DNA from 3 places in the Paenibacillus sp. SAF-068 genome. Region 3 is predicted to be linked to each of the others. Evidence: riboswitches for the same ligand, from Rfam matches in the RefSeq annotation. Region 3 holds a riboswitch; each other region holds the start of a gene.
What was found. Region 3 has a riboswitch for cyclic di-AMP ahead of ACTHPG_RS27815 (C40 family peptidase). Riboswitches for the same ligand answer to the same signal wherever they lie in the genome.
Positions count from the first base shown of each region.

Region 1: it holds a riboswitch for cyclic di-AMP, as region 3 does, so the genes downstream of both, ACTHPG_RS27230 (ubiquitin-like domain-containing protein) here and ACTHPG_RS27815 (C40 family peptidase) in region 3, are expected to answer to the same signal.
Region 2: it holds a riboswitch for cyclic di-AMP, as region 3 does, so the genes downstream of both, ACTHPG_RS05485 (C40 family peptidase) here and ACTHPG_RS27815 (C40 family peptidase) in region 3, are expected to answer to the same signal.

Region 1 covers NZ_JBQCJX010000010.1:45,654-55,958, reverse strand. The annotation lists gene ACTHPG_RS27245 (AbrB/MazE/SpoVT family DNA-binding domain-containing protein) at 160-414, opposite strand; gene ACTHPG_RS27240 (HD domain-containing protein) at 732-2,009, shown strand; gene ACTHPG_RS27235 (TatD family hydrolase) at 2,342-3,112, shown strand; cyclic di-AMP (ydaO/yuaA leader) riboswitch at 3,354-3,607, shown strand; gene ACTHPG_RS27230 (ubiquitin-like domain-containing protein) at 3,881-5,065, shown strand; gene rnmV (ribonuclease M5) at 5,221-5,766, shown strand; gene rsmA (16S rRNA (adenine(1518)-N(6)/adenine(1519)-N(6))-dimethyltransferase RsmA) at 5,771-6,673, shown strand; gene yabG (sporulation peptidase YabG) at 6,733-7,629, shown strand; gene veg (biofilm formation stimulator Veg) at 7,783-8,058, shown strand; gene ACTHPG_RS27205 (small, acid-soluble spore protein, alpha/beta type) at 8,310-8,486, shown strand; gene ispE (4-(cytidine 5'-diphospho)-2-C-methyl-D-erythritol kinase) at 8,636-9,490, shown strand; gene purR (pur operon repressor) at 9,588-10,305, shown strand, end outside.
Region 2 covers NZ_JBQCJX010000001.1:1,217,444-1,227,748, reverse strand. The annotation lists gene ACTHPG_RS05520 (hypothetical protein) at 43-999, shown strand; gene ACTHPG_RS05515 (YqzE family protein) at 1,153-1,371, opposite strand; gene ACTHPG_RS05510 (N-acetylmuramoyl-L-alanine amidase family protein) at 1,566-2,351, shown strand; gene ACTHPG_RS05505 (divergent polysaccharide deacetylase family protein) at 2,326-3,171, opposite strand; gene ACTHPG_RS05500 (carbohydrate-binding protein) at 3,588-5,282, shown strand; tRNA gene ACTHPG_RS05495 (tRNA-Leu) at 5,345-5,429, opposite strand; gene pelA (pectate lyase) at 5,600-6,562, opposite strand; cyclic di-AMP (ydaO/yuaA leader) riboswitch at 6,981-7,112, shown strand; gene ACTHPG_RS05485 (C40 family peptidase) at 7,118-7,582, shown strand; gene ACTHPG_RS05480 (carboxymuconolactone decarboxylase family protein) at 7,681-8,010, opposite strand; gene ACTHPG_RS05475 (hypothetical protein) at 8,154-8,372, opposite strand; gene ACTHPG_RS05470 (hypothetical protein) at 8,492-8,821, opposite strand; gene ACTHPG_RS05465 (xanthine phosphoribosyltransferase) at 8,919-9,500, opposite strand; gene ACTHPG_RS05460 (YkvI family membrane protein) at 9,705-10,305, shown strand, end outside.
Region 3 covers NZ_JBQCJX010000012.1:13,409-23,713, reverse strand. The annotation lists gene ACTHPG_RS27835 (transglycosylase domain-containing protein) at 1-453, shown strand, start outside; gene ACTHPG_RS27830 (YwhD family protein) at 650-1,153, opposite strand; gene ACTHPG_RS27825 (M1 family metallopeptidase) at 1,255-3,246, shown strand; gene ACTHPG_RS27820 (hypothetical protein) at 3,257-4,108, shown strand; cyclic di-AMP (ydaO/yuaA leader) riboswitch at 4,354-4,491, shown strand; gene ACTHPG_RS27815 (C40 family peptidase) at 4,495-4,965, shown strand; gene ACTHPG_RS27810 (GNAT family N-acetyltransferase) at 5,321-5,815, shown strand; gene ACTHPG_RS27805 (c-type cytochrome) at 5,967-6,326, shown strand; gene rbsK (ribokinase) at 6,401-7,384, opposite strand; gene ACTHPG_RS27795 (4a-hydroxytetrahydrobiopterin dehydratase) at 7,429-7,725, opposite strand; gene ACTHPG_RS27790 (hypothetical protein) at 7,975-8,268, opposite strand; gene motA (flagellar motor stator protein MotA) at 8,502-9,302, shown strand; gene motB (flagellar motor protein MotB) at 9,289-10,107, shown strand; gene rluF (23S rRNA pseudouridine(2604) synthase RluF) at 10,246-10,305, opposite strand, start outside.

The sequences.
Region 1 (10,305 bases), on a different contig from region 3:
GGGGAGCATAACCTGAAAAGAACCTTTTGCAACATCAAGGAACCCATAACAGGGCAAAAAAATACCTTCCGCGGTGGGGTTCACACCGGGAAGGCCATTAAGGAATATTAAAAAGGTTAGAAATAACAATTTAGATAAGTCCAGTATATCTGGTTTTTCTTATTTTGTCACAGGTGCAGGGATTTCGGAAATACATTCGTTACAAACAATTTTACCTTTGAAATAAGTAACGTTCTCTGCATTACCACAGAAGATACAAGCAGGCTCATATTTTTTCAACATGATGCGCTCGCCGTCAACGTAGATTTCCAGAGCATCTTTTTCACCAATACCGAGCGTACGGCGCAATTCAATTGGAATAACTACCCGTCCCAGTTCGTCCACTTTTCTTACAATACCTGTTGATTTCATCATTATAATCAGTGCTCCTCTCAGCTAACTATCATTGTCATTATTCGACATTATTTTATGTTTTATGATACTCATCATACCAACGATTCCCAAAACAGTCAACCTTAAAATTAGCTTAAAATTAAGGCTGTTTTTCACAAGGTTACTGGTGGTAAGGGATTGGCAGTCATTTTTCACATTTAAACATCAATGTCAACTTTGTCGATTTGGAAAACGACAAAACTACGTTATTCGACAAATTTCGTCATAATGTGTCGAATCTTAGATGAATCGCAGAGCCCAAAGCGTTAATATAAAAGAAATTAAAGGAGTGAGTCGACATGGAACAACGTTTAACGGAAGAGAAAGTATTCAAAGATCCGGTACATAATTATATCCACGTGCAAGATCCGGTTATATGGCAGTTAATTAACACCCCGGAATTTCAGCGTTTACGCCGGATTCGTCAACTGGGTACATCTTACCTTACCTTTCACGGAGCAGAGCATAGTCGGTTTTCACATTCACTAGGTGTTTATGAGATTACACGCAAGATCATCTCTCAATTTGAAAGAAGTCATTATTCGGATTGGCCGAAGGAAGAAAAGATTGTAGCTCTGTGCGCAGCTCTGCTTCATGATCTCGGGCATGGGCCATTCTCTCACTCCATCGAAGAAGCTTTTGACATGAATCACGAGGATTGGACTTGTCGCATTATTACAGGTGATACCGAAGTAGGGGCGATCTTAAGACGGTATGCTCCTGATTTTCCTGAGAAAGTCGCGTCTGTCATTCAAAAAACATATGAAAAACCGATTGTGGTGAACTTGGTGACCAGTCCGCTTGATGCAGACCGAATGGACTATTTGCTCAGGGATGCTTATTTTACAGGTGTAAATTACGGCACGATTGACCTTGATCGTATCCTTCGGATGCTGCGTCCCTATCATGGACGAATTGTAGTCAAGGAATCAGGCATGCATGCTGTGGAGGACTACCTCATGTCTAGGTATCAGATGTATTGGCAGATTTATTTCCATCCGGTAACTCGTAGTTCTGAAATTATATTGCGGCAAATATTCAAGCGAGCGAAAATACTCATACAGCATGGTTTTCAATTTCGCTTCATGATTGATCCACTCCCTCAATTATTTGCAGGAGAATTATCTGTAGATGAATATTTGCAGTTGGATGAAGCATTAATTCAGACGGCATTTACGCAGTGGCGCAAGGAGGACGATACTGTTCTGAGTGAGTTATGCGAACGTTTTATGGATCGCAAGTTATATAAGTATGTAGAGCTTGAACAGGTCGACTTGACAATGATGGAAGAGATTCGGGAAGCTTTTGTACAGGCAGGCCTTGATCCCGAATATGATCTTGAAATTGATTTTCCTTCAGATAATCCGTATGATGTGTTTCGTCCGGATGAATCCACCGATAAGCAGATTCTTCTTCTGGATCGACAGGACAATTTACGTGAGTTGTCAGAAGTATCAGACATTGTCCGTTCCATCAGCGGGCTTCATCGAGGGAAACATCATTTGTATTACCCGCAAAACAAGGTGGATGCGATTATTCATGAATTACCGTCACATATACGCCCCTATTTCTTGTAATCATGTGGGTATAATCCAATGAAGAATTTCGAGATCAAAAGACTTTCTAAAAGAGCTATTTTTCATGATACAGTAATCTGCTTTAATGGGGCGTATATGTAGATCGACATAATTTTGTAAATGAAAGCAGGCAGAACGGGCACAATCAGCAATATATAGATCAGAATATTCGTATTTCTTCTATATATTGTAGTTGTGAAGAAACAAACGAAATAATGTAATGCACAGATTACCCAAAATGTTTTATATAGGAGTCAATGAATTATTGAATTTTACAAATTTAACTTTCAACAGAAGATAGTCGTTATTTCGACATGAAGGGAGATACAAACATGATGCTGTTCGACACACATACACATCTGGATGCACCACAATTCGACGAGGACCGCGAGGACATGATTCAGCGTGCTGTTGATGCGGGAGTTGGTCGCATGATCAACATTGGCTTTAACCGGGAGACGATTCCAACGACAATGAAACTTGCTGAGACATATGACTTTATCTATGCAGCTGTAGGGTGGCATCCCGTCGATGCGATTACAATGCAGGAGGGCGATCTGGAATGGATTGCATCTTTATGCAAGCATGAAAAAGTGGTTGCTATCGGTGAGATTGGATTGGATTATCACTGGGATACTTCACCGAAGGAAGTACAGCATCGCGTATTACGACAACAAATTGCTTTGGCACGTGAAGTGAACATGCCGATTGTCATCCATAATCGGGATGCACATGAGGATATCATAAGAATTTTGCGTGAAGAAAAGGCGAGTGAAGTTGGTGGTGTGATGCATTCGTTCTCGGGCAGCTGGGAAACAGCGAAGAGTTGTCTAGATATGGGCTTCCATCTCTCCTTCGGAGGACCAATTACATTCAAAAATGCAAAGCAGCCCAAAGAGGTGCTCGCGAAGGTTCCGATGGACCGGTTTTTCATTGAAACAGATGCTCCATATTTGACACCTCACCCTTATCGTGGGAAACGAAATGAGACAGCGCATGTACGTCTGGTTGCAGAGGCAGCTGCGGAAATTAAAGGCATTTCAGTCGAGGAAATTGCTGCAATAACCACCAAAAATGCCATGGAACGATTTGGAATTCGTTAAAAAAACGAGTAAATGAGGTGAAAAAGGCAGGTAAGCGGAGTTAATTTGCCCTTTGATCCAAATAAATCAAGAATATTACAATATTTTAACCAAATATTCAGAAAAACGTACTTGATCAACGCTTTACAACATGCATCAAAACAGGATATCATCTTTTCAGTGAATTGTTGTGCGGAAAATTGGACAGATGTTCGGGGGATGAACAAAGGGACACTTTCCGATGAAACAACATTACTTTCATGAATCAGTCTCGCTGAGTCTCCGTTAACGGAGAGCGGGGGAACCAATAGGGCTTAAACATCGGTGAATCTGGCCGATGCGCAACGTTCGCTGACCCAAAAGCAGCGTATGGAACTGCGAAGCCGTATTTGATTTCTTCTTTGGGTCTCGGGGTGAATTCAAGGGCATCCGCCATGAGCGGGTGACCTAAGATAGGGCGGCTCTCTTTCGCCCGAACCCGACAGCTAACCTCGCAAGCGGAAAAAGAGAGGCAACCTCGTGCATGAATTTCCGATATTCAAAATCATTCGGAAGCCACGAAAGAGTTCCTCTTACACTCTTTCTTTGGCTTTTTTGTTTTTGAATAAAAGAAATGTTGTCATCATACGGTAGGTATTCAGGAGGATGACATCATGTTGCGAAGATTGATTCATGGTGCAGAACCGGATTATGTTGGTCCAATCTGTGTTCTGTAGAAAATTTGGTATAGTCACGTCAAAGACATCATGCATTACTTTAGACGGCGAGGCTATGAAGGAGGACGGAGAAGTGGGCACATTCCAACCAGAAGAGACCCATGAGTCACGATCATCCAGTAAGTCTTTCGCGTTGCGGTGGAAGCATGAGAACATGCGTCAAATGGCATTGATCGCGATTTTCTCAATTGCGCTTACAATCATGATCTTGTTAGTCGTTTACGGTCAGGCCGGGAAACAAATTTCACTGGTTATTGATGGCAAAGCTCAGGTGGTAGAGACTCGTACAGGAATGCTTCAGGAAATGCTGGAGGAGCAGTCGATCACAGTCAGCCCTCACGACAAGGTATCCATGTCCATGAACGGGGCAATTACAGATGGAGACCGAATCGTTATTGAGCGGGCCGTTCCAGTCAACATTACGGCAGACGGAGACACCAAGACTCTGTATACAACGGATTCATCGGTAGAAGATGCAATTCAAAAATCAGGTATTCAAGTTGAGAGTAATGATAAAGTGTATCCGGCGCTTGGAACTGCTATCAAAGCGGATATGAAGATCCGTGTAGTGCGCGTAACAAAGCGTACAGTGGATGTAGAACAACCGATCGCTTACAAAGTAATTAAAACGGCTGACCCCAGCTTGTACAAAGGGGATAACCGTGTCGTTGTAAACGGCAAAGAAGGTACACTTGTACAGCACATCGAAAAGGTATTTCAGGATGGAGAATTGGTCTCCAAAAAAATGGTCGGCAAATCCGTCGCGAATAATCGTGTAGATAAAGTGATCGCTGTCGGCACCAAAGCAAAACCGGTCGTGAAAAAACCTGAGATTCAGACCGTATCGGCACAAACTTCAACAACCAAAAAGGCTACAACAACGAACTCGAAGAAAACATCTGCCTCGGGCAGCAAAGTGATTACCGTATCCGGGACTTCTTTTAAATACTCCAAAGTACTTAAAAATGTATCCATGACTGCCTACTCTTCCGAAGAGCCTGGCATTGGCACTAAAACAGCTTCCGGTACTCGTGTAACGGAAGGGCGCACCATCGCGGTTGATCCCAAAGTCATTCCAATTGGCTGGTGGGTATATATCGAAGGTCTGGGCTTCCGACGTGCGGAAGATACAGGCGGTGCCATTAAAGGCAACAAAATTGATGTATATTATGACAGTGTGAAGCATGCCCTGAATTTTGGACGCAAGAAAGGCAAGACGGTCTACGTGATCGGTCCGGTGAAGCCGGAAGCGAACTAAAATCGTTTTACTTTGAAATGGGAATGCTATAAAATAGTTGCATGAATGATTCATGCGGAATATGCGGCGGAGGGGTCTGAATTCAGTCTCCCCCGCCGTTTGGCAGAGAAGAGGATATTCCTCTTCTTTTTGCGTTAGAAAGGAAGAAATGGAACATGATAAAAGAAGTCATTGTGGTGGAGGGCCGTGATGATACGGTAGCCATCCGTCGGGCCGTGGAAGCCGATACAATAGAAACAGGTGGATCAGCCATCAACCAACGTATTCTGAAGCGGATAGCGCTTGCTCAGGAGAGACGGGGAGTCATCGTACTGACAGATCCGGATCATGCCGGCGAACGCATTCGTAAAATCATTGCGAATAAGGTGCCTGGCTGCAAACATGCTTTCATTCCGGAAGCCGATGCAACACGCAAAGGGGATATTGGGGTGGAGAATGCCTCACCGGAGGCGATCCGTCATGCTCTGGCACGCGTACATACTTCATACGAAGGTGCTCCGAGCCTGATCGATTGGGAGGACCTGATCGCGGCAGGACTTATTGTGCATCCGCAGGCTGCTGCACGTCGCATGGAGATGGGCAATCTGCTGGGCATCGGATATTGTAACGGTAAGCAGTTCCACAAACGTCTCAGTGTATTTCAGATTACACGGGAAGAGTTCTCTACAGCATTAGCGCAAATTGAACGTGAAGGATTGTGAGCATATGAAGGATATGGAAGAGACGATAGAAATTGCAACGCCCAAGCGAACTAAAGAAATTATTCAAAGACACGGATTCTCATTTAAGAAAAGTCTAGGTCAGAACTTTTTGATCGATCAAAATATACTGAACAAAATCGTGAATGCAGCCGACTTGGACGAGTCCAAAGGTGCGTTAGAGATCGGACCAGGCATTGGGGCTCTTACCGAAAGACTCGCTCGGGTAGCAGGCCCTGTCACAGCCGTAGAGATTGATCAGCGCTTGATCCCCATCCTCGGAGAAGTGATGCAGCCTTATCCGAATGTACGTGTTCATCATGGAGATGTGTTGAAGCTTGATCTGGCGGAGTTGTTTAATACTGATTTTGCATCCGTGGATAAAGTCAGTGTCGTGGCGAATCTGCCCTATTATGTAACAACTCCCATTATGATGAAACTGCTGGAAGAGAAGTTGCCAGTGGATAGCATTGTGGTCATGATCCAAAAAGAAGTGGCTGAACGTATGGCTGCTGCACCGGGATCAAAAGACTATGGCAGTCTGAGCATCGCAGTTCAGTACTACAGTATGCCGGAGCTTGTGTGTATTGTGCCACCTACGGTCTTCATTCCCCAACCTAATGTGGAATCAGCGGTCATTAAGCTGAAGGTGCGTGAGCAACCACCAGTGGAGATCCCGGATGAAGCACACTACTTTGAAGTGGTACAGGCTTCTTTTGCCCAGCGGAGAAAAACAATCTCGAATAACCTGAAGGCACGTTTCTTCACGAAGGAGAACCGGGACCAGGCAGACATTCTGCTGGAGCAGGCAGGTATCCAACCATCCCGACGCGGAGAGACGTTAAGTCTGCAAGAGTATGCTACACTCAGCACCGTCATGTGGGAAGCAGGGGTGCGTGTAGCGCTGTAAAATTTGAATGAACCAAACCGGGTCTCTGCCCATACGATGGGGTAGAGGTGATTACGTTGATGAATATCGGAGACTTGGTCGTTCGGAAGTCATACGGCGGCGATGTGACTTTTCGGGTGGAAGGCCTCCAGTTGGATGCTGCGGTCATTAAAGGGACTGAGTTCCGGCTGCTTGCCGATTCCCCGGTGGACGATTTGATACAGGTTCCCTACGAACCGCAAAGCGCCAAGACAAGACAGGCGCATATTAAAGCTCATCAGACCCTGTCCCGTCTGCAGCAGAATCGCATGGAACAGGCGGAGCGGAATCGTGAAGGTCTGGCACAGGATTGGTCTGCTCAGCAGGAACCGGCTTATTTTGAAATGCCCGGAAAGGTGCTTCATCTGGATGGAGATCCGAACTATCTGAAAAAAAGTATGGATCTCTATGAGCAACTTCGTGTGCCTGCAGAGGGACAATATGTCCATGAATCGGCAATGGCAGATACCTTATACCGTTTATTGCCCAAAGTACGTCCGGATATTGTAGTCATTACGGGTCATGATGGGGTGCTAAAGACACGTCAGCCCTATGACTTATATAGTCTTGGTAGCTATAAGAACTCGCAAAATTTTGTGGCGGCGATTCAGGTGGCCAGACAATATGAACGCCATTTGGACGCACTCACTATTGTAGCAGGTGCCTGTCAGTCCCATTTTGAGGCACTGCTGCGCGCTGGAGCGAATTTTGCCAGTTCTCCAGGCAGAATTCTCATTCATGCACTTGATCCAGTCTATGTGGCAGCCAAGGCCTCCTTCACATCTGTGCGGGATACGGTCAACATGAGTGATGTTCTACACAATACCATTAGTGGTAGCCAAGGTGTGGGTGGTGTCGAGACAAGGGGGAGTTACCGGGTAGGTCTGCCGGGGCTGAATGATTTATCCACGTTAAAAGTGAATCCTTCGGCAGTCTGATGTAGGCCATTTAAAGTCCCAATTTGGGGCTTTTTTTGTTTGCAAAAAAATTCATTGACAACAACTTTTTGATGCTGATATAATAATTAGTTTTGATTTGACAATGACTGTAAAATCCGGTATAATGGACAAGAAAAGAGGTGGTCGTCGACAATGGCTAAAAATACGCTGTTGGATATCAAACGCAATCTCGATGCACATATTGGTCAGAAAATTATGCTGCGGGCTAATGGTGGCCGCCGTAAGACCATTGAACGTACGGGTGTATTGGAAGAAACGTACCCTTCTGTTTTTATTGTTAAGCTTGATGAGGAACAAGAAACCTTCAAGCGAGTATCTTATAGTTATGCGGATATACTTACGGAGTCTGTGGAAGTCATGGTTTTTGACCCGGGCAGTCAGACGCATAGCTCCTACATGGAGACGTAAGTATCGTTTTACAGGCGATTCGCCCCACAAGGCGGATCGCTTTTTTGTTGTTTTACAAAATTACCAAATCGTCCTTTAAGGTTAACCATACATCGTCAGGAATGAGTGAGGAAGGGGCGCGGCATACTAATCGGACAGGTGAAGACAGTTTCTCAAGCATTAGGCAGAAAACTGAACTTAACCTGGGACATGTTGTCTAAAACGTGAACGGACTCATTACATCATGAAGGATACAAGGAGGAGGATGGTTCATGAGTCGCAGAAGAAGAAGTGTCATGTCAGAGGATCTGAAGAATGAGCTCGCAAAAGACCTGGGATTCTATGATACGGTTCAACAGGAAGGTTGGGGCGGAATCAAAGCCAAGGATGCAGGAAACATGGTAAAACGTGCAATTCAACTTGCTGAGCAGGCTGCGCGCAAATCCTAATCCGGTTCCATCAGATTGAAAAGCGGGGAAATCCGTCAGGAATAACCCCGCTTTTTCCCCATAGATGCGGAATAGAAATGACTTGACAGCCCCATTTTGATATAATATGTTAAGTTGTCTTAGGGAAAAGGTGAGGACGGGTGAACGCCTTGAAAATTTACGAAAAAGCGCCTGCTAAAATTAATTTGATGCTGGACGTTTTACATAAAAGAAGCGATGGGTTTCATGAAGTTGAAATGATCATGACGATGGTCGATCTGGCGGATCGGCTGGAAATGTCGGAGCTGCCGCGTGATACCATTTTCATCTCCAGTCAGGCGGGTTATATCCCGCTGGACGAGAAGAATCTGGCTTTCCAGGCAGCCAGACTCATTAAGGAGCGCTATAACGTGCGTACGGGTGTCCATATTCATCTGGATAAAAAGATCCCAGTTGCAGCCGGACTTGCCGGAGGCAGCAGTGATGCAGCAGCAGCTCTGCGTGGATTGAACCGTCTGTGGCGGCTCAATATACCGGATCACGAACTGCAGGAGCTTGGAGCTGAACTCGGTTCGGATGTTCCATTCTGTATTACAGGAGGAACTGCACTTGCTACAGGTCGTGGTGAGAAGTTGACTCCTATGCCTAATCCGCCGCAATGCTGGGTAATTCTGGCCAAGCCTCCAATCAATGTGTCTACAGCCGATGTGTATGGACGGTTCCGCAGTGATAAGATTGTTCGTCATCCGAGTGCGGCTAAAATGGAGCAGGCGATTCGCAACCAATCATTTACGGATGTCTGTAACCAGATGGGCAATGTGCTTGAAGATGTAACGTTGAAGCTGTATCCGGAAGTTCAGCATTTGAAAGATGCCATGATTCGGTTGGGTGCAGACGGCGTGTTGATGTCCGGTAGCGGTCCAACGGTGTTTGGGCTGGTCTCCAAGGAATCCAAGGTTGCCCGGATATACAATGGTCTGCGTGGTTTCTGTAAAGAAGTGTACGCTGTACGTATGTTGACGTAAGATTCGCTTTTATAATGTACAAACACGTATAAAGGTGGTATATTTTTAAATAATTATTCGGATTTAGATGTTTCCGTGATCGTGAGGATGGATCTCTGTGAAGAAGTTAAAACGAAGCGCAAGGCTGGTTGAAATGACGCAATACTTATTGTCCAGACCTCATACGGTTATTCCGCTCACCACATTTGCTGAACGCTATGGAGCCGCAAAGTCTTCAATTAGTGAAGATTTGGCGATTATCAAGGAAGTGTTCGAAGAAGGTGGGTCAGGAGAACTGCATACACTGGCTGGAGCAGCCGGGGGAGTAAGATGGATTCCGAAGGTATCCCGAGAACTGGCACTTGCATTTGCGGAGCGGCTCTCGACCCAGCTCGCGCAACCTGATCGGATCTTGCCTGGAGAATACCTGTACATGTCCGACTTGCTTGGTCAGCCCGCATTGATGAACGAAGCCGGCAAGATCTTTGCAACGGCCTTTGGCAATATGAATATTGATGTGGTTATGACGGTAGAGACCAAAGGAATCCCACTGGCTTATGCGACCGGTGCCCAGCTCAACCTGCCTGTCGTGCTCGTACGCAGGGACCATCAGGCTACAGAAGGATCGGCCGTAAGTATCAATTATGTATCCGGGTCCCATAAAAGTCTGCATACCATGTCCCTCTCTCGTAGGGCGATGCGTGAGCATTCCAGAGTACTTATTGTGGATGACTTCATGAAGGCTGGGGGTACGGTGCAAGGAATGATTGATCTTTTGGCCGAGTTTAATGCTACAGTTGCCGGGGTAGGGGTACTGGTTGAATCTGGTTCTGTAG
Region 2 (10,305 bases), on a different contig from region 3:
TTCTTTCATATGTGTTGGAACAACACTCGGAGAACAACCTGTATGACCTTGGGCATACTCAGTTGTCTTGTCCTATTCTCTTTCTGGTCTATAGCCAATGCTGAGGAACCCAAAACGTCTTTACCGTCTCTCGCATTATCCCCAGAACATCGTCCTACACATCATGCATTCCAGAATGACAAGTCAGCTCCCGCTGCTGTACAACGGTTTGCAGAGCAACAAGCTGTTACACTCAGTACGAATAACGCCGAAGCTAATTGGAAGAACGCTGACCTCGATTTCTACCCTCTGGGGCCGGGTACACATAGCTGGATGGTGCAAGCTGCATTTGAGGGCAAACCCATTGGATATATGATTATTACCGCCACAGAACAGGGACAGATGATGCTTAGCGAATACGGTCAAGGAGAACAGTCACCATACAACTATGAACTTCTTGGACAAGCCCTGAATCAACAACATGTGGAACTTGAGGCGTTACTCGCTGGCGGCGGAGAGCTTCATCTTGGTTACGCTCTTCCCCTGCTGGCATATTGGAAAGTGGAACAACCTAATCATCCCGCACTTTATATTGATGCTACGAACGGAGATGTACTACCACCTCAGTTACTGAACCTGCTGGAGGCTGATTCCAAACAAGTCTCTGCGAGCCAAACTCATTTAAGCCCAGCTCCATCTGGTTCAGTCGATCCCCTTCATCTGCGACCAGTCTTCAATCCGGATGACAATCTGTTGTGGATTACCTCCAAGCCTGTTGCAGCCGACCGGGTACAAGATGTGATACAACACGTTGAGATTCAAGAGATTGTTTTCTCAGCGGATGATCGTAACGTCATATACGGTGGTCCTCTCCCCGTTAGCGGTTATCAGCTATGGCATACAGAACAGGAGGAAGAATCCATTCTATATGTAGCGTTAGGTGGAAAAACATCCATTCAACGTTTTGTGCCTTTGAGCACATTACAACAAGACGGTCAGTTTTACATTTTAAAGCCATAACAGTCAGCTAACTCCATAGATCTTTCAAATAACGTTAAGACAATCAAACAACCACAACAAATAAGACGCCTTCCCATGTAATAAGGGATTGCGTCTTTTGGTTTTACAATAGGCAAGTCTTGAAACTTGCCAAGTGAAATAGGTAAGCGATCGTTACCTTTTGCCTGAAGAACTTCGTTTATGGGACGGTGTATCCAATTCCTTTTCCTTTTTTCCTACCCACAGGGATACAGCGAACGGAATCATACCAAACCATTTCATTGCCCACGGCTCTTTCCTTTTGGCCCGCTCTTTCCGCTCATCCTTGGGTGTATCGATATAATGAACAACACGCTGCGTAATATATTTTACCAACTCATCACTTTTGGCCATAACATCTGCCTCCTTTGCTCCTCCACGTTCGCGGAGCTTACGATAGTTCTATTGTGCGCAGGATGTGTAATCGTTAAACATTTTTTTATTGAAAGGGGTATGAAAAACCTTAGAATGCACAGTCTAATGCCAAAGGTATCCATACAGCCATGAATCTGCATCCGATACCTATTTCATGAAGGGTTGTGTATCCCATGTATAAGCTGCTGACCGCTTCGTTAGCCTTGCTGATCAGCTTCCATTGCCTTCCCATGCTGCCCCATGTTGCTTATAGAAAAGCAGCCCATTTTGATTTTGCCGTATCCCAAAGTTCAGATCATTCCACCCCGTCCCAGAACAGTCCATCCATGTTGCCGGTGACCGATGGTGATGCTTACCGTTCAAGTCATCATGCCTTTGCAGCACCCGTGATCCTGCTCGATGTCGGCCATGGCGGTATTGATGGTGGTACGTCAGCCCAAGGTGTTCTGGAAAAAGATATCAACCTGGCCATTAGCCAAAAGGTCTATCTCCTGCTTCGCAGCAAAGGGTATGCCGTGATCATCAATCGACTTGGTGATTATGCACTTAGTGATGAGAACCGCTGGCTGAACAGCCGCTCCCGTCATACTAGGGATCTTGCCCAACGCAAGAGCCTTAGCGAAGAAGTAAGTACAGATATCGTAGTCAGCATCCATGCGAACTGGAGTCCCCGATCAGCTTCACATGGCCCGGTGGTATTGCACCAGAAGGAAGGCAGGAGTTATTTGCTGGCCCAATCCATTCAGGACGCCATGAACCAATTGTTCGGAACGGAGCACGGGGTCGTGTGGGGCAAGCCCTTTTATTTATTGAATTACGTGAAGCAACCTGCTGTCATTGTCGAAACCGGATTTTTGAGCAATGCCGAAGATCGAGCAAGAATGAGTGATCCCGTTGAGCAAAAACGAATCGCAGAGTCTATTGCGAGCGGCATTATTTATTATCTGTCGGTAGTGTAGGAGCAGACCCAGACTGCCATTGCCACACATCTCGAACCAGATCACCGATTCCTACAAACTCAACCTGCCCCTGCAGACGGGAGACGGATTCACGAATCACTGCGGAGGTGTTCAACCCCGTATGTCCGACATGACCAATGACAACACATATATTCTTGTCGATGGATCGCTGAGCTGCCAGATCCATTTGCTTGCGAATGTGTTGCTTGGAGTTTTGATCATCCAGGAAAATGTCATTACCTACAGGCGGCATATTCTTGGATATGGCAAGTTCCCCCACCACGGAGCGAAAGTTCGTACGGCTATCGACAAAGAAGAGGCCCCGCTCTTTGCATACATCGAGCACAATTGACATGATACGTTTGTCCGAAGTAATTTTGGAACCCATATGATTGTTCATGCCAATCGCGTAGGGTACATCATCAATCGCTTTCTCCACGCGTGAGCGGACTTCTTCGTCTGTCAGATTGGATGTGATGGCACCCGGGCCCAGCCATTCAGGTCTTCCTTTTTTAGGTTCCATGGGCATGTGCACAATCACATCCATCCCTTTTTCGTGTGCAGCTATTGCATCTTTCTTCGTTGTCTGCAAAAAAGGCATGACCGCTACCGTTAATTTAACTGGCATCGCCAGAATCTCTGACGTACCCTTCATGTCATTACCAACATCATCGATGATAATCCCTAACCGTTTGTGATTCGATGAGGAGTCTGAAGCTGCAGCTATTGGCCCTCCTGCCGTTATGCCTGCACAAACCACAATCAACAATGCCATGCAACCTGCAATGAATCGATAATGTCTTCTCTTTTCCTTCATCATGATTCCCTCCCCGTAAGTTTCTGTGATCTCATTGTTTGATAATGAAGGGAGTAATATGTAAGCCAAAGCCTTCCTTTATAACAAGCCCCCTCCCGCCGCTGGAGACCTGCATCTTGAGGCAACAACGCCATCATCCCCTCGTTTTCACCTTTACATTCACACAAGAACTGTCATTGAACCGCATAAAAAAGAGATTAATTAGAAAAAATACTGTAATTTGTCAGGTTTTCAAGGTAGACATTATTTAGTAGAATCAACAAATGAAAGACGTTAATACTTTTTTTATTTCTTTCCTATGATTTGCGAAAGGAGGTTTTGAAAGGGTTTACATGAAATAAATACCAGACTATCAGCTCTTCTTATTGTTATCCCTGGTCGCGGTTTCTCCATGTAACCATTTACCATTATTGAGGAGGATGAAAATAGTGAAATTCAAATTCAAAAAAACGATCAATGTTTTATTGGCCTGTTTAACAGCTCTGCCCCTCATGTTAAGTCCTACACAAGTTTCGGCGGCAAGTGATGCCAACATTAATTTGTCCTCGGAAAAACAACTGATCAAGGGCTTTGGTGGCATTAACCTCCCTGCCTGGATTGGTGATCTGACGCCTGCTCAACGTGAAACTGCTTTCGGTAACGACCAGAATCAGTTAGGCTTTTCAATTCTCAGAATCTACGTCGATCCCGATTCCAATAACTGGTATCGTGAAGTTGCCACAGCCAAACGGGCTATTGAAAAGGGGGCGATCGTATTCGCATCCCCGTGGAATCCTCCAAGTAGCATGGTTGAAACATTCAACCGTAATGGGGATACAAATGCCAAACGTCTGAAATACGACAAATATGCCGCATATGCGCAACATCTGAACGACTTTGTAACCTACATGAAAAATAACGGTGTAGATCTGTATGCCATTTCTGTGCAGAATGAACCGGATTATGCCCATGACTGGACCTGGTGGACTCCACAAGAGATCCTTCGATTCATGAAGGAAAATGCCGGTTCCATTCAAGGTACCAAAGTCATGGCGCCTGAATCCTTCCAATACTTAAAGAACATATCCGACCCAATCCTGAATGATCCGCAGGCCCTTGCCAACATGGACATTCTGGGAGCACACACGTACGGAACCCAGATTTCGAATTTTGCGTACCCTCTCTTTAAGCAAAAAGGAGCTGGTAAAGAACTGTGGATGACTGAGGTATACGTTCCGAACAGTGATAACAATTCAGCAGACCGCTGGCCTGAAGCACTGGACGTTTCCTATCACATGCACAATGCCATGGTAGAAGGTGATTTCCAAGCTTATGTGTGGTGGTACATCCGCAGACAGTATGGTCCGATGAAAGAGGACGGTACTATAAGCAAACGCGGGTATAACATGGCCCACTTCTCCAAATTTGTACGTCCTGGCTATCTCAGAGTGGATGCAACCAAAAACCCGGATACAAACACATTTGTTTCTGCCTACAAAGGGGATAACAAGGTCGTTGTCGTAGCAATTAACCGTGGAACTTCAGCCACAAGCCAAAAATTCGTTCTGCAGAATGGTAATGCCTCCACGGTGTCCTCATGGGTTACGGACAGCAGTCGCAACCTGGCAAGCGGGGCCTCGCTTACCGTATCCAATGGAGCCTTTACGGCACAACTCCCGGCTCAGAGCGTAACAACATTTGTTGCCAATATTACTGGCGGGAATAACGGCGGAAATACAGGCAGTGGCACTACGTATGAAGCAGAGACCGGAACGACACTTACGGAAGCTGCCATTGAAACGATCTATCCTGGTTACACTGGTTCCGGGTATGTCAACTTCAATGCAATGACTGGTTCAGCCATTCAATGGAACGCTATTAACAACACGATTACAGGCACCAAAAACGTAAAGTTTCGTTATGCGCTGGAAAGCGGAACCCGTAACCTCGACATTTTTGTTAACGGAACCAAAGTCATCAGCAACGAGCCCTTTCCGGCAACGGGAAGCTGGTCCACATGGATTGAAAAAACAATTCAGGTCCCCATGAACACGGGGACCAATACCTTGAAAGTTGTTACGACGGGAACAGAAGGACCGAATGTTGACAGCATTAATGTTACCGCAGCACAATAAATATCAAAAATGCAAACAAAAAAAACGCCTCAAGCGTTAGCTTGAGGCGTCTTTTTATTAGATGCGGTCGAGAGGACTCGAACCTCCACGGGGGGTTAGCCCACACGGACCTGAACCGTGCGCGTCTGCCAATTCCGCCACGACCGCATATTGTATCTTCTTTAATCTCGGCGACAAGAAATAATATATCATGCGGAATCTATCATGTCAACACTGAAAATAATAACATAAAATCCCGAACCAGACATTTATGTCGATTCGGGATTTACCTTTAACAGCTCATTGTTTGGTTCGTTAAAACGAAGGGATCATACAAATTACAGCTTGGAAGGCCAGTTGCCATACCATGCGTAACCGCCTCTTCTTTCTTTATCAATATCACTTAATTTGTATTTGACTACCCCATCACGACCAATAAAGATGGGTTTATCCGTTCCGATCTCATAGAAGCGTGCCCAAATCGGTGCCGCTTTGGAGTCAGCGATAATTTTGCTATCTCCATTTGCTCTTTCATACCTGTAACCCGTAATTTTCACCTTGTTAAACCATTGCTCTGCTCCTTTAATGGATGCGGTAATTTTCGCGTTGGCAGGTCTCGTTTTGAGAAATTTAACAATCGTTACACTCTCTCCAGCTGTCAGCGATGGTACTTCATAGATTCTTGCGCTTGCCGGTTTAAGGGAACTGGAGTCATGTTGTTGTCCCCATGCTGTCAGCTTACCGCCTGAAATGACCTGTGTATTCAGGATCGCATCTACGCCCTTAGCAACTGAATTTTTACTTCGATTGGCAAGTGTGCTGTCGATAAATGAGAAATCGCCTTTACGCGTTGCTACTTCATCCAGCATGTACATTACGTTGATCATGGCATCATCATTGTAAGTGATATGTTTGTGATATCCGGAGCTTTGATAGACTTGTGGCCATCCGCCGTTCGAATACTGCATATTGATCAAAAAGTTAATTCCTTTGATTGCAGCTGCGGAGTAACGAGGATCATTTGTCTTTTTAAATTCTTTCGCCAATCTTCTAATTTCTGAGTATGTAGCCTTATTGTCTATCGTGGACTTCGCCCACTCTCCGCTGGTTTGTTTATAATCTTTTCTCCAACCTCCATTCGGCAGCTGGTTCTTCAAAATATCAGAAATACTCGCTGTTGTACCCGATGCATCCGCAGCAGATACCGTCCCTACAGGAAGAACTGCCATTCCAACTGTTGAGAATACCATCGTGCATGCCAGAACAAAAGTAATTATTTTCTTCGCTTTCAAATGTAACACTCTCCCATGTTCATTTTGATAAAACCCAGAATTCAACCTTGCCTATAAGGCCAGTTCCTAACCTCCCTAATTTAGATGTATAACAAAATAGATCTATTTTCATCCAATATGTGGTTTGGATACTGAGATAATATGCAAAAAATATATTTTTGTCAATATATGCAACTTAATCAATATAATCTCTTTAATTCTACATAACGGAATAGTTCTTTCAACTCATGACAAACCTATTTATTTATCCAAATTCGTTCTAAACGAATCAATAATGACGTTTTTGTCATGAATGATACCCAAACTTAATCGCTTCTTGCATATAAAAACCGTAATTCCGATAACATTGGGGCACTAAGAAGGGCTTTAAATGGGTTTGACAATTACGCATTTATGCAATATAGTTTCAAATAGTTACAAAAACTTAATTATTCATTTGCCGAGTTTCATGTTTGAAAACGGGGGAACCATTTTGGGTGAATTATTCTTATACATAGGAAATATAGGGAACCTTCTACCGAACCCTTAGCTAACTCCGTAGGCATCGAAGGGAGAACATTGATTTTGAAAAAACTGATTATCTCCATTTTTGGAGCAGCTGTACTATTTACATCCGGGGCAACAAGCACAGAGGCTAGCAGTATCAACTCCGTAGTGAACAACATGACAGGTATACCTTACAAATGGGGTGGCACGACTGTAGCCGGCTTCGATTGTTCTGGTTTTATGAGATATCTCTTCAACAAATATAGTATTGAATTGCCACGTACTTCCCAGCAGCAAGCCAAAGCAGGTACTCCTGTATCGAAAAGCAACATTCGTACAGGTGATCTGGTGTTCTTCAATACGACGGGCAAAGGCATTTCACATACAGGTGTATATATCGGCGGCGGACAATTTGCTCACGCCTCCAGCAGCAAAGGTGTCAGCATCACTAAAATGACCAACCCTTACTTCAATGATCGTTACGTGACAGCACGTCGGGTAACTGGACAGTTTATGTATGATAAAATGTTGGGTAAAATGTAGGCAAAATTAATAAGAGGAGGCTCCGGATTAACCCGGAACCTCCTCTTTTGTTTGCTTCCCATTTATGCGAACAGTCCTTGGACTACCCCCATGTGCACTTAATGCAGCGCCTTCTGTACTCGCATCGCGCCCTGAGACAGGGCATGTCCGCCTCCTACAGCTCCGGCCACGGCAACGGTCTCCATGATCTCCTGATCAGTAGCACCCTTGGCACGGGCTTCTTCTACATGGTAGAAGGTACATACCTCATTGTTGGCGAACAATCCAATGCCGAGCGCAATCAGCTGTTTTGTCTTGGCATCAATCACACCAGGTTGAAAACATTCTCCCGTAAACTCATGATACGACTTGACCACACCTGGCAGCACATCGCTTAATGCTCCAATCTGATCCTTGTAGGCATGAACTTTATCATTCATCAATGTCATGGCTTGCAGCACACCCTCTCGGCTATAGTTACAGTTCTTCCTCACTGTACCTATCTTCTCTCCTGAGTGAGTCAATTATGCCAAGTAATCATGGTAATTCCAAACAATTAAACGTCTCATGGTTCAGCCATAGTGCTAGGCTTTTACTCACCAAGTGGGCTCTGGCGCGGTTCGCTGAACAACTGATATCGGTAACCACGATCCAACTTGACGACACGTCGATTCTGACGACGGATAAGTACTTGCTCCCCATCCCAGGCAACAACAATTCCGGTTACATCGTTCGATTCCAGCTCGTCCCGTACTACTCTGACTTTCTCACCTGACAGACGCAGGGCGTCCAATTCTGTATCACTAATCATGCGCATGGCTCCTATATTCCAAATTTATTTACAAAAAGAGACCTAAATGAAAAGTCATTTAGGTCTCACGTGACTGTATTGGACTGTCATGTCATTCGAAATTATGTCCCGACTGAAAGTTACCGCTGCGCGTGCTCTTTGCTGTCGTTCTTCTCGAACCAAAAATCAAGCACTTTGGCGGACATCACACGTTCTTCAAGGTACTCCACTTGATGCGGTGTAAATTGTTCTTTCCAAGAGAAGGACAACTCTTCGCATAAGCCTACAATCGTCAGTAATTCTGACCAGGCAACGTAGCGTTTGTACCAGAAAAATTGAGGATGTTCAATCATATAGGGATAAAGGTCATCGAATTCCGTATGTTTACAATCCAGGGCACGTTCAAAATGAACTTTCGATTCCGCCAGCTTATCATTAAAGAATTGTTCTGTTGCCGGTTGGTTCCCCATGGTGTTGCCTCCTCTCCCTAACATAACCCCATTATAAATGAAATCCGCGGTCATGCAAAGGCATAGTTCAAAAAATAGGCCCTATTCCTTTAAAATGTCACATTTCGTTATCGTCAAATTGTACTGTTCCATCATTCAGAGAACGAATGCGTACCAAGGCTTCAACCGGTATGCCCTGTTCACGAATCGTTCTTGCCCCTGCCTGAAAACTTTTCTCGACCACAACGCCGAATCCAACAAGTTCGGCACCGGAACGCTCAATTATTTTGATGACGCCACGAGCGGCATCTCCATTGGCAATAATATCATCAATGAACAAAATACGGTCATTCTCATGAATGAACTCGCGAGATACCATAATGTCCGTTACAATTCCTTTGGTAAAGGAAGGCACACGTTCACAGTAAGCATCAGGATCAGCCAGAAGTGTTTTTTTGCGACGGGCGAACACAAGTGGCACCCCAAGTTCATAAGCTGCGGCAAACGCAACCGGAATTCCTGAGGATTCTACCGTGATTACCCGAGTCACTCCACTTTCACGAAAACGGGCAGCGAACTCGCGTCCCATCTCCATCGTTAACGCAGGATCAATCTGGTGGTTCAACAGACCATCCAGCTTCAAAACTTGTTCCGAGATGACTACACCTTCTTGTAAAATTCGTTGTTTCAATAATTCCATGATTTGACCTCCCAAGCCTATCCTATGAGGTAAAAGTATCATATATCTATCTATAAGTTCAAGCGAAATTGCCTGGGTGCTGTCCTTGAGAGACAATTCAAGCCATAGCTCATGATCGATTGTCATGACTTTCGTGGGTCAAGCATACCTTGTACCATGGTACCCGCATGTCCAAACTAAACAGGGGCCTGAGAGGGGAAACACATGAAACAGGCATTTCGGGTGCTGCAGATCGCATTTACATACATCGGAACGGTTGTTGGAGCCGGCTTCGCTACAGGCCAGGAAATTTTGCAGTTTTTTACCCAGTATGGCAAATGGGCCACCGTCACCATAGGCTTATCCACCATGCTCTTTGTCTGGTTAGGTACCAAAATGATGCTGATTGCTCACGATACAGGGTCCCGCTCTTATGAAGATCTGAACAAACATCTATTCGGCCACAAGGCGGGTAAGTGGATCACGTGGGTGACCCTTCTCATTCTCATTGGTGTGAACAGTGTCATGCTTGCCGGAGCAGGTTCCGTTTTTGTCGAACATCTGGGTTTGCATTATCAAACCGGTCTGATTGTCACACTTGTAGGGACATATCTGCTTCTCGGTCGGGGCATTCAAGCCATCCTTCAAATGAATAGCATTGTCGTTCCCATGATGCTCCTGTTATCGCTGCTTATGATTACAAGTACCATCCATCATCCAGGTGCTTCCCGATTCATCACACTGACCACAGACTCAAACCCTATTCAAGTATGGCTATCTCCACTGCTGTATACTTCGTTCAATCTGGTATTAGCTCAGGCTGTTC
Region 3 (10,305 bases):
GCGATCAAACGTCCGGTCGCCGGAAAGACAGGCACGACCAATACGGATGCCTGGCTCGTTGGATTCACACCGGAGCTCTCTACCGCCGTATGGGTTGGGTACGACCAAGGCAAAGCCATCTCGACTTCGGATGGCCGCCGGGCTGCACCAATCTTTGCCCAGTTCACAGAGCAAGCACTTGCGAGTGTACCACCCAAAATTTTCACCGTGCCTGATCATGTCGTAAGTGTCTATATCGACCCGGAATCCGGCAAGCTGGCAGGCAACGGTTGTAAAGAGAAACGGCTGGAAGTTTTTATTGATGGCACTGAACCGACAGAGGTGTGTCATGGCACGACGGATGATTCGGATTCTGGAGAGGATGAGAAGGCCCGTCGGGTACAGAATCAACAAGGCATACAGGAAGAGAAACATTCCTGGTGGGGTGATTTCAAACGTTGGTGGGTAGAATGACGCAAATGCACGATGACTTAATTGCGTCACCCATGACCACTTTGTATATTGAGCGTTTGGAAATTCACTCCGGATGAAAACTCATAATTATTCAGGTTAATGAATATGGTTAATGCAAAAGCAAAAGAACCCCAAACCGAACTTTCCGGTCAAGGGGCCTTTTGCTTTTTTTATATATTTTGTTGAATGTTCTGCCTTAGGCGAGTGCTTCTTTCAATTCATCTGGAGAAGCGTTCCACCATTCTTCGTTATGCGAGATCAGCAGCGTTTTGAGAGCAGCCTTATCTTCAGGCCCCAGCTCATCCAGCATGAAACGGCGCTTCATGGCATAATCCATGCGATTCACATGTTCAGCCAGCAGTTTCCATCCACGTCTTGCTTCTGTATCGATCCACATCTCACATGCCGTTGCTCCACCATACAGTTGCCCCTGCTCCGTGCGATCCACAGCTACCCACACCAGCCATACCTGGCGTCCGTTGGGTACATCCTCACGATTCGTCGAGAACTTGATATTGCGCTCCACTTTACTCTTCGCATGCATCGCACCAATATCAATTTTGGCTTCGCCATTATCAATAATGACCGGAGAAAGGTTATTCAGATCAATGGAGCCTGCACCGAAGCCTTTATGTTTGCTTTTTGCACTAACGATATTCAAGGCAATCTGTTTTTTGCCGTTTTGCTCGTTTTGGTCCATGTTTATAGCCTCCAAGGGTTGATACAAATATTTTAACTAATAATTGGCCCATTGCAAACATATACATGCTGTAGATGCTTGTCAACGGGAGGTATTTATCGATGATTCCACGACGCGCCAAGAGCTGGCTCACCGCATCCCTGGCCCTGTGTGTGCTGGCCGGAGGGATATGGATCACTCTGGGTTATACTCACTCAACTCATTCCGAATTGCCAACACTTGCCCCGGAATCGGGCAAGCCCAAGGCAAAAGCCCCAACGCCAGCACCTCCAGAAAGTGTACAGACCCCCACTGCCGAAGTGTACAGCAACCGTGTTGTGGAATATCACATGGATGTAAAACTGGTCGAAGGGAACGTACTGGAAGGAACTCAGACGATTACCTGGACACACCCAGGTAAAAAAACCGTCAGCGAACTTTACCTTCATATGTATCCCAACGCCTTCTCTTCTGCTGACACCACCTTTATGAAGGAATCCGGTGGAAAACTTCGGGGTGATGTCATGCCTACCAATGGTTATGGCTCGATGAACATTACCGAAATGAAAACGGAGGACGGGCTCTCTCTGCTGCACCGGATGCAGTATGTGCAACCAGATGACGGAAACATCAAGGACACCACACTCATTAAAGTACGCTTGCCCAAACCCGTCAAAGGCGGGGAAAGCATTACAATCCATACCCGATTTGTGGTGAATCTGCCGAAAATTTTCGCCCGGATGGGAACTGCCGATGATTTTGTCATGGCAGGTCAATGGTTCCCCAAATTAAGTGCATATGAGCCTGTGGGCAGACGCGGACGGACAACGGAGGGCTGGAATCTGCATCAATACCATGGCAATTCAGAGTTTTACGCCGACTTCGGTATATATAGTGTGCGTATTCGGGTGCCTGAAACATACAAAGTTGCTGCTACCGGATTTCCGACACAACAAGCTGTGGTGAAGAACGGAGAAAAGGTCTATCAATTCTATGCTGATGATGTGCATGATTTCGCCTGGGCAGCTTCACCGGATTTTGTCTACGCCGAGGAACCCTTTTCTGCACCCAATGTGCCCGGTGTACGAATCAAGTTATATCTGGATCCTGCTCATCAGGATTTGAAAGAACGTTATTTCTACGCCGCTAAAGCCGCACTAGCCAATTATAGCAAATGGTTTGGCCCATATCCTTACGCTACCTTATCCATCGTTGTTCCACCCAAAGCGGGGAACGGTGCTGGAGGTATGGAATACCCTACGCTGGTTACAGCCTTTGGAGCCGATGATACTACTCCAGGTTATGACCTGGAACGTACCGTAGTCCATGAGATCGGACACCAGTATTTCTATGGCATGGTTGCCAGCAACGAATTCGAGGAAGCCTGGCTGGATGAGGGATTCACCTCTTATGCAGAAGACAAATTAATGGAGCAGGAATACGGGTTGATTCCGAATCTGCCGGTACAATCAGGCCTGATTACGTCTCCTTCGTCTTTGACACAGGAATCCTGGAAGTTCGATTCACAGAATGAGTATGCTGCCAATGTTTACACACGCGGCAAGCTTGTATTGCTGGGTATTGAACATCAAGTCGGCACAAAAAAGATGGAACGCATTCTCTCTACCTATGTGAAGAAGTACCGCTTCAAACATCCCACTTCGGCTGATTTTCAGAACGTTGTGGAACAAGTGACCCGCACTTCCTGGTCTGATTATTTTGATCAATACGTCTATGGTAACGGGATGGCTGACTTTGCTGTAGAGAAGATTCGTGTTACGCCTGTACAGAAAGACGGCCAAACATTGTACGAGTCATCCGTGACGATCGCAAAAAAAGGTAGTGATTACAACGCGGTTCCTGTTCGAATTGCTTTTGAAGACGGACACACCCTCACCAAGCAATGGGATGGCAAAGAAGATCGCATTACTTATAAATTAACGCACACATCCCCCGTAACCTGGGCCATGACCGATCCCCTGTACACGATCGTGCTGGAGAACCGCCATATGAACAATTTCCTGAAATCCGGACTGGATGAGCAGACGAAGTCCCGCTGGAGCATGAGTGTAACCAAACTAATAGAAGCCATATTCGGAGGTCTGTCATGGTGAGGTGGAAACGGTGAAAGCGAAAATACGTGAAGGCTGGTTTCTCGTCCGTCAGCATATGTTCATTGCGTCACTCTTATTTCTTTATCAACTCATTTGGGGATATTTCTTCTATCGAATCGTACAATCGGCGGTCATCCCACTTCTCCTGCGCTATCCAGATCCTGATGCCGGGGAGCTGAGTACACTTTTGTTCAAAATGGAAAGCCAACTTAACCTGTCTACCCATCCGGAGGTTCATCGTTATCTATGGATCCTGGGGGGCATGCTGCTAATTCGCATGTTGATCAGCCCCCTCATTCAGGCCGGACTGCTCTACTCCCTTCAGCACTTTAATTCTACAGAGGAGCGTATCCCATTCGTCCGCGGAATCAAAATTCTGTGGAAACCGATGCTGCTGCTCCACACCATACGTACATTATTGATACTTCTGCCCGCCTATTGGCTCATACCGAAGCTCTACTCGATCCTCATGGATGGATTCCATTCCCTTCAATTACTTGTGCCTGGTATACCTTATGTTGCTGCCTGGATTGTATATGGTTGGGTGATCCACCATGCCCTGCTCTACATGCAGTTCGGTGTCTCGGCACCTGAAGGAGAAGGCGGGGCTCACGGTACTCTCATGGCACTCTGGATTGCACTGCGTCATCTCTTCGCCGTAATCGGCATTGCACTCCTGCTGGGCGGAATTCATCTGCTCGTCTTCGGGGCATTCACTTCAGCATCATGGTTATTAACGGGGCTTACCGGACTTATACTACAACAGACGTATCCACTAGCCAGATGTTTATTGAGTCTGTGGAAAATATGCAGCCATTTCCGATTATGGCAGTCCAAAATAGCCAAAGGTGAGAGCAGATAGTTTAAAAATTGTTACCATCACATGTTAAACTCATGGCCTAATATGTACTTATAAATAGGCAAACCTCAACCTTTTCCCGTCAAAGGTCGAGGTTTTTTTTGCTAATTTTTTTGCTAAACGTTGCCAAAGCCGCACTCCTCTGTTACAATAATCGCAGTGAGTTTTTAGTAACAACTTTGTAATCTTTACATTCATATTTGTAACTACTTAAAATTAAATCGTCATTTCTTGATTTCGCAGGTGCATAACTAGCATAGCCAAATTCCTGGCACCTGGGAAGCGGGGGAACCAGTTATGGGTGAATTGATCTTGCTACAGAGGGATCATAGGGGACCTTCAACCGAATCCTTAAGCTAACCTCGCAGGCGTTGGAAGGGGAATATCTCTTGTTCAAGAAGAAATTAACCGCAGCTGTACTTAGCATCACATTCGCATTATCGCTTGGTGCAGGTAGCGCATTCGCAGATTCAAAAATGGATAAAGTAATTGATTCAGCAATGGGAACTACATACAAAAGTGGGGGAACAACGCTTAACGGCTTTGACTGCTCCGGATTTACACGGTATGTATTCGACAAATTGGGGATTGATTTGGCACGCCAATCGAGTTCCCAATTCGACATGGGTGATTCCGTATCCCGCATGGAAATGAGAGCTGGCGATCTGGTATTCTTTAATACTACAGGTAAAGGCGTATCACATGTAGGAATCTTTGTAGGGGATGGAAAGTTCGCACACTCCTCTTCTTCCAAAGGCGTTACGATCAGTGCATTGAGTGAAAGTTATTGGGCCAATCGTTATGTTGGCGCTAAACGGATTATGAGCACGGACGCGTATGAATCACTGGCCCTTGACTAGGGACAAGCTGAGCAACATGATACTGTAACCATGAACCATACTGGAACGAAACAAGAAGCATAACAGAACCGCCCGGTACATTCTCCGCAGGAATGTATCCGGCGGTTTTTTTGTGCTTCCATCCTGATTCATGTTGCAAGTTACACTCGGGGTATATCCTGCCACATTAACAGGTTCATTTTGCGTTCGTTCGTCCGTGCCCTTATGATGTTTTTACCCACCCTGTTATAATATAAACGGAATTACCGGAACTTTTGTTTCATATTTTTTCTGGTAAAGGGAAACTTGCCAAATCAATATCTCTTTTGTAGAGTGAACTAAGAGTTCTGTGTCAAGGAAAGGAGCATGCAGACGTATGAAGGAAGCCCCTGTGACGTTTCATGTTGTACCGATGCAAGAAGAACATGCGGAGCTCATCTGCAGTTGGCAGTATGATCCGCCTTACAATATCTATAGCTGGCTCCCCTGGGAGCAGATGAAAGCGCTGGAAGTGGAATTCGGAGATGCACAACTGCGGCAGGAGCAATATGCGATCGTCCTGGATCAGAATGATCGTATAAGTGGATTTGCTCAATACTTCCCACTTCAAGGGGTAACCCGGATTGGCCTCGGGATGCATCCAGAGCTTTGCGGACAGGGTCAAGGGACAGCCTTTGTCACGGCCATTGTACAGGAAGCTATTCGCCGAAATCCCACGAATGAGATTGATCTGGAAGTGCTCACTTGGAACACTCGTGCCATTCAAGTCTATCTGAAGAGTGGATTTGTCACGCAGGATACATACGAACGACAGACTCCGAGCGGCTTGATGCCCTTCCACTGCATGGTCTATGAAGGGCCACGTGGTTAGAATCTATTGCAAAAAAAACAACTTCTGCCCCTTGTTATGTGATTAGTTCAAAAAATTCCCACAAAATGCTATGATGTCAGTACAGGTTCCGTTATAATGATATGGATAGTTTCAGGTTAGATGATCTTTCATTCTGGAGGGGACATAAGGGATGCACAAATGGATCATGAGCGGAGTATTTTTTGCAGCATGCGCTTTAGCTATTGTTTTAATGTTTACGCTTCCAGGGAAAGAAGAAGTGGCTGAAGAAGCCAAGCCAACCATGCCGGAAGTAACTTTGGATGCCGGACAGGCTGAAGCACTGGTCAAAGCCAATTGTATCTCCTGTCACGGGGATCAGCTTCAGGGCGGTGTAGGACCTGCTCTAGCAAACATCGGCAGCCAGGATGATCTGGAGAAGATCTACACTACGATTGTCAAAGGTAAAGGTGGCGGTATGCCTTCCTTCAAGGGCAAACTGCAGGATGAAGAGATTGCCAATATCGCCATGTGGCTATCAGAGAAGAAATAATCTCTGCACACGTGTAACAAAGAGGCCCTTAATCCCCTTTTGGGAAAATAAGAGCCTCTTTGTTATGCTATTGATTAGGCCTCTGCCGCATGCTCGGCCAGAAAGGCCTCAACTTCATGTGCGGACGGCATCCCAGACTGGGCGCCGAGCTTCGTCACGGACAACGCGGCCGCACCCATGGCGAAGCCTACGGCCGCGTCCAACGTCTCACCGCGCGCGAGGGCTACCGCCAACGCGCCGTTGAAGCAATCGCCAGCGCCGGTCGTATCGACGGCGCTTACGGCGTAGCCGGGCGCACGGCATGCGCCGGCACGCCCTGCCTGTACGCGGCCACCAGGCGCCGCCGCGTACACAGCCCCCTCGGGGCCGAGCGTCGTGACGACAGCGGCCCCGAGGGATGCGGCGAGCTCTGCGACCGCCGCATCCAGGTCTTCCGGCCGGAGTTGATCCCGGCCGGTAAGTACGGCAAGCTCACTGCGGTTCGGCGTGACAACGTCGACGCACCGCAGGAGCTCCTGGGGCAGACCCGGCACCGCGGGAGCCGGGTTGAGCACCACCAGTGCGCTGCCTTCAGCCGCCAGTTGGGCGGCGCGGGTAACCGCTGGCAGCGGGATCTCCAGCTGCAGCAGCACCGCTGCGGCTGCAGTCAGGCTTTCTACCGTATCCGCGTCTTCCAGCATCTCAGGCACAACTTGCCCATTCGCACCTGGAATAACGATAATCCGGTTGTCTCCCCGAGAGAGCCAAATGGAAGCTGTTCCTGTAACCATGTCTTCCAATCTGCGAACCTGCGAGACATCTGCGCCACTTTCCGTCAGACTGTGCAGCAGACGTTCGCCAAAACCATCCGAGCCCACCGCACCAATCATCGTCGTCTGTCCACCTAAACGCGCAGCGGCAACAGCCTGGTTTGCCCCTTTACCACCAGCAAGATAATACAGCTCCTCACCGCTCACCGTCTCTCCCTCTTCCGGAATCGTATCTGTCTTCACCACGAGATCCATATTGAGACTGCCTACGACAGCAATAAGAGGTTGTTTCTGATTATAGTCTGACATGTATGGTTCACTCACTTCCGGCCGCGCGATAATAACCGAATTCGTTATTCCGACCTCATTTTGTCATACGCTTCGTTATATTGCCCGGCTTCCTTGATATCTACAGATGTGATACCTCCTGCGTCCCATGACGTGAGACGGAGCGTAACCGTTGTATAGTCAATCGTAATAAAAGGATGATGATTGAATGCTTCCGAGATCGCAGCGACCTCATCCACAAATGCAATCCCTTTCATGTAGTTGGAGAACACGAATTTGCGTACAATCCACCGTCCCTCTTCCAGTTCCCAGCCTTCCAGCCTTCCCAGATGAGCTTCGACTTCCTCTTGCGAAAAAACCATGCGTTATCTTCCTCCCCATAGGATGGTACATTACAGACGTCTGTCCGTATAACCACCAACACCTTCGGCGCTTCGTCAGCACCTCAAAGGCCAGGCTCGCCGCCATGCGGTTGGCCCGTTTCACGACTAACATCTTACCACGGACAAGCTTCAAAATCCAATCAACTTAAATGGCATAGAACCAATCACCATAAGGCTTTGGGGATAATTTCAGTTCCATTCACACCTCTGAAAATACATGTATACACACTAAATTAAAGGTACAAACGTCAACTCTTCTTCCCCGATCAAAATATGAATGCGGTGCTGTTCCTTATCATGAATAACCACTCCACTTCCAACCGGAATGATTGATTCCTCACCCAGCGCGTAGAACAGATCCTCCGCTAACGCTTCATCCACTTCAAGTTGCTCAGGTGCCCCGAGTCTCTCCCATTCTTCCGCGTCCATTTCAAAGAAAACATACCGATCCGGTATGCGTCCGATTGCCGTTGTCAAATCTGTCAAAATTCCTTCATAATCCCGTCCATGCTTTACGCCCATTGGCTTTTCACTCCTATTCGGCCCCTAAGGAGCGGATTTGATCTTATTATACCTGAAAATAACCCTTAAAAAAAAAGGCCTTCTGGTCGATAAATACATATATGACCGTTTTAACTGTTTTAGCAACCGTAAGGAATGCCTGACATTGAACGGATTGCGGCCAAAAATTCGTCCGGAAGCCCGAATACAGCCGCTTGAAAGGATTCAATTTTATCTCATGGATGAGGTGTATGATGAACATTTCAACGATTATTGGACTAGTTTTTGGACTGGTCTCCCTTGTACTCGGTATGTTCCTGAAGGGTGCGCCCTTAATCAACCTGGTTAACAATCCGGCAGCCTACGTTATTATCTTTGTTGGTACGGCAGGAACTATCTTTATCGCATTTCCGATGTCTGAAGTTAAAAAAATCCCTAAGCTTTTCGCGATTATTTTCAAAAACCAAGTACTTATTGATCGAGTATCCCTGATCGGCACGTTTATGGATTGGGCTTCCACTACCCGTCGTGAAGGTTTGCTTGCACTGGAATCAAAAGTAGAAGAGATTGACGATCAGTTCCTTCGTGGCGGTATGCGTATGATTATCGACGGCAACGATCAGGAATTTGTAAGTGATGTACTCATGGAAGATATTCACGCTACAGAGGAGCGCCACCGTGGCGGTGCCTTGATCTTCGCTCAGGCGGGGATGTACGCACCCACGCTCGGGGTTCTCGGGGCCGTTGTAGGTCTCATCGCAGCACTTGCCGATCTCAGTGACATGGAGAAACTCTCCCATGCGATTGCGGCAGCCTTTATCGCAACACTCCTTGGTATATTTAGTGGTTACGTGTTATGGCACCCGATGTCGAACAAGCTGAAGCGGATGTCCAAGCAAGAAATGGAGATCAAGCTGATGATGGTTGAAGGATTGTTATCCATACAATCTGGCGTCTCCACCATTGCCATCAACCAAAAGTTATCCGTATTCCTGACACCTTCCGAACGTAAACAACTGGAAGAGAAGGAGGGATCATCAGGTGAAAAAGGCTAAAAAGCACGAACCACATGAAGAACATATAGACGAAAGCTGGTTGCTTCCCTATTCTGACTTGATGACTTTGTTGCTTGCCCTGTTTATCACGTTGTTCTCCATGAGTTCACTTGATGCAGCCAAGTTCGAACAGATGGCTTCCGCTCTAAGCAGTGCATTGAATGGGGGCTCCGGTATTCTGGATCATACGTCCATGAATCCGGATACGCCAGGTGCCGATCTGGGCAAGAACAAACAGGAACCTACAGAAATCACCAAGAAAACACCAGCTCAAATTACGGATGCACAGATGGCTCAAAAAGAACAGGAAGATCTGGAGAAGCTCAAAAAACGGCTTGACCAGTATATCTCGAAGAACGGGCTTTCAGACCAGTTGAACACCAAGCTGAACCAGTCTGAATTGAAGATCACCATCAGTGATAACGCCCTGTTCTCCTCAGGCCGAGCAGATGTGAAGCCTGAATCACGCTCCCTGGCCAAAGCGATTTCAAGCATGCTGCAGGAGTTCCCTGAATATGAAGTAGTCGTATCCGGTCATACCGATAATATTCCCATTTCGAACAACCAATATAAGGATAACTGGGATCTGAGTGCAGATCGTGCGCTCAACTTCCTCAAAATCCTGTTGCTGAACACACAATTGGATCCTTCCAAATTCACACCTAGTGGTTATGGAGAGTATCACCCGATTGCCAGCAATGACACCAATACCGGACGGGCACAGAATCGCCGTGTAGAGGTGTCTATCATTCGGAAGTATCAAAGTAACAATACGAATGTAAAAGCCGTTGGCGAAGGAAACTAGAAGCCTGCTGCGATGCATCAAACAAAAGACCGTTCTCCAGATACAAGGAGAACGGTCTTTTCGTGTATATATCTTTATGCTGGGTTTATCTTTACATTTTATCTCTATATCGTTTAAATCAGTTAGAGCCGAATTCCACTATTCCAGTGAATAGTCCAAGAGACCGCCCAGCTCTGCTTTTTCAGCGGCGGTAAGCTC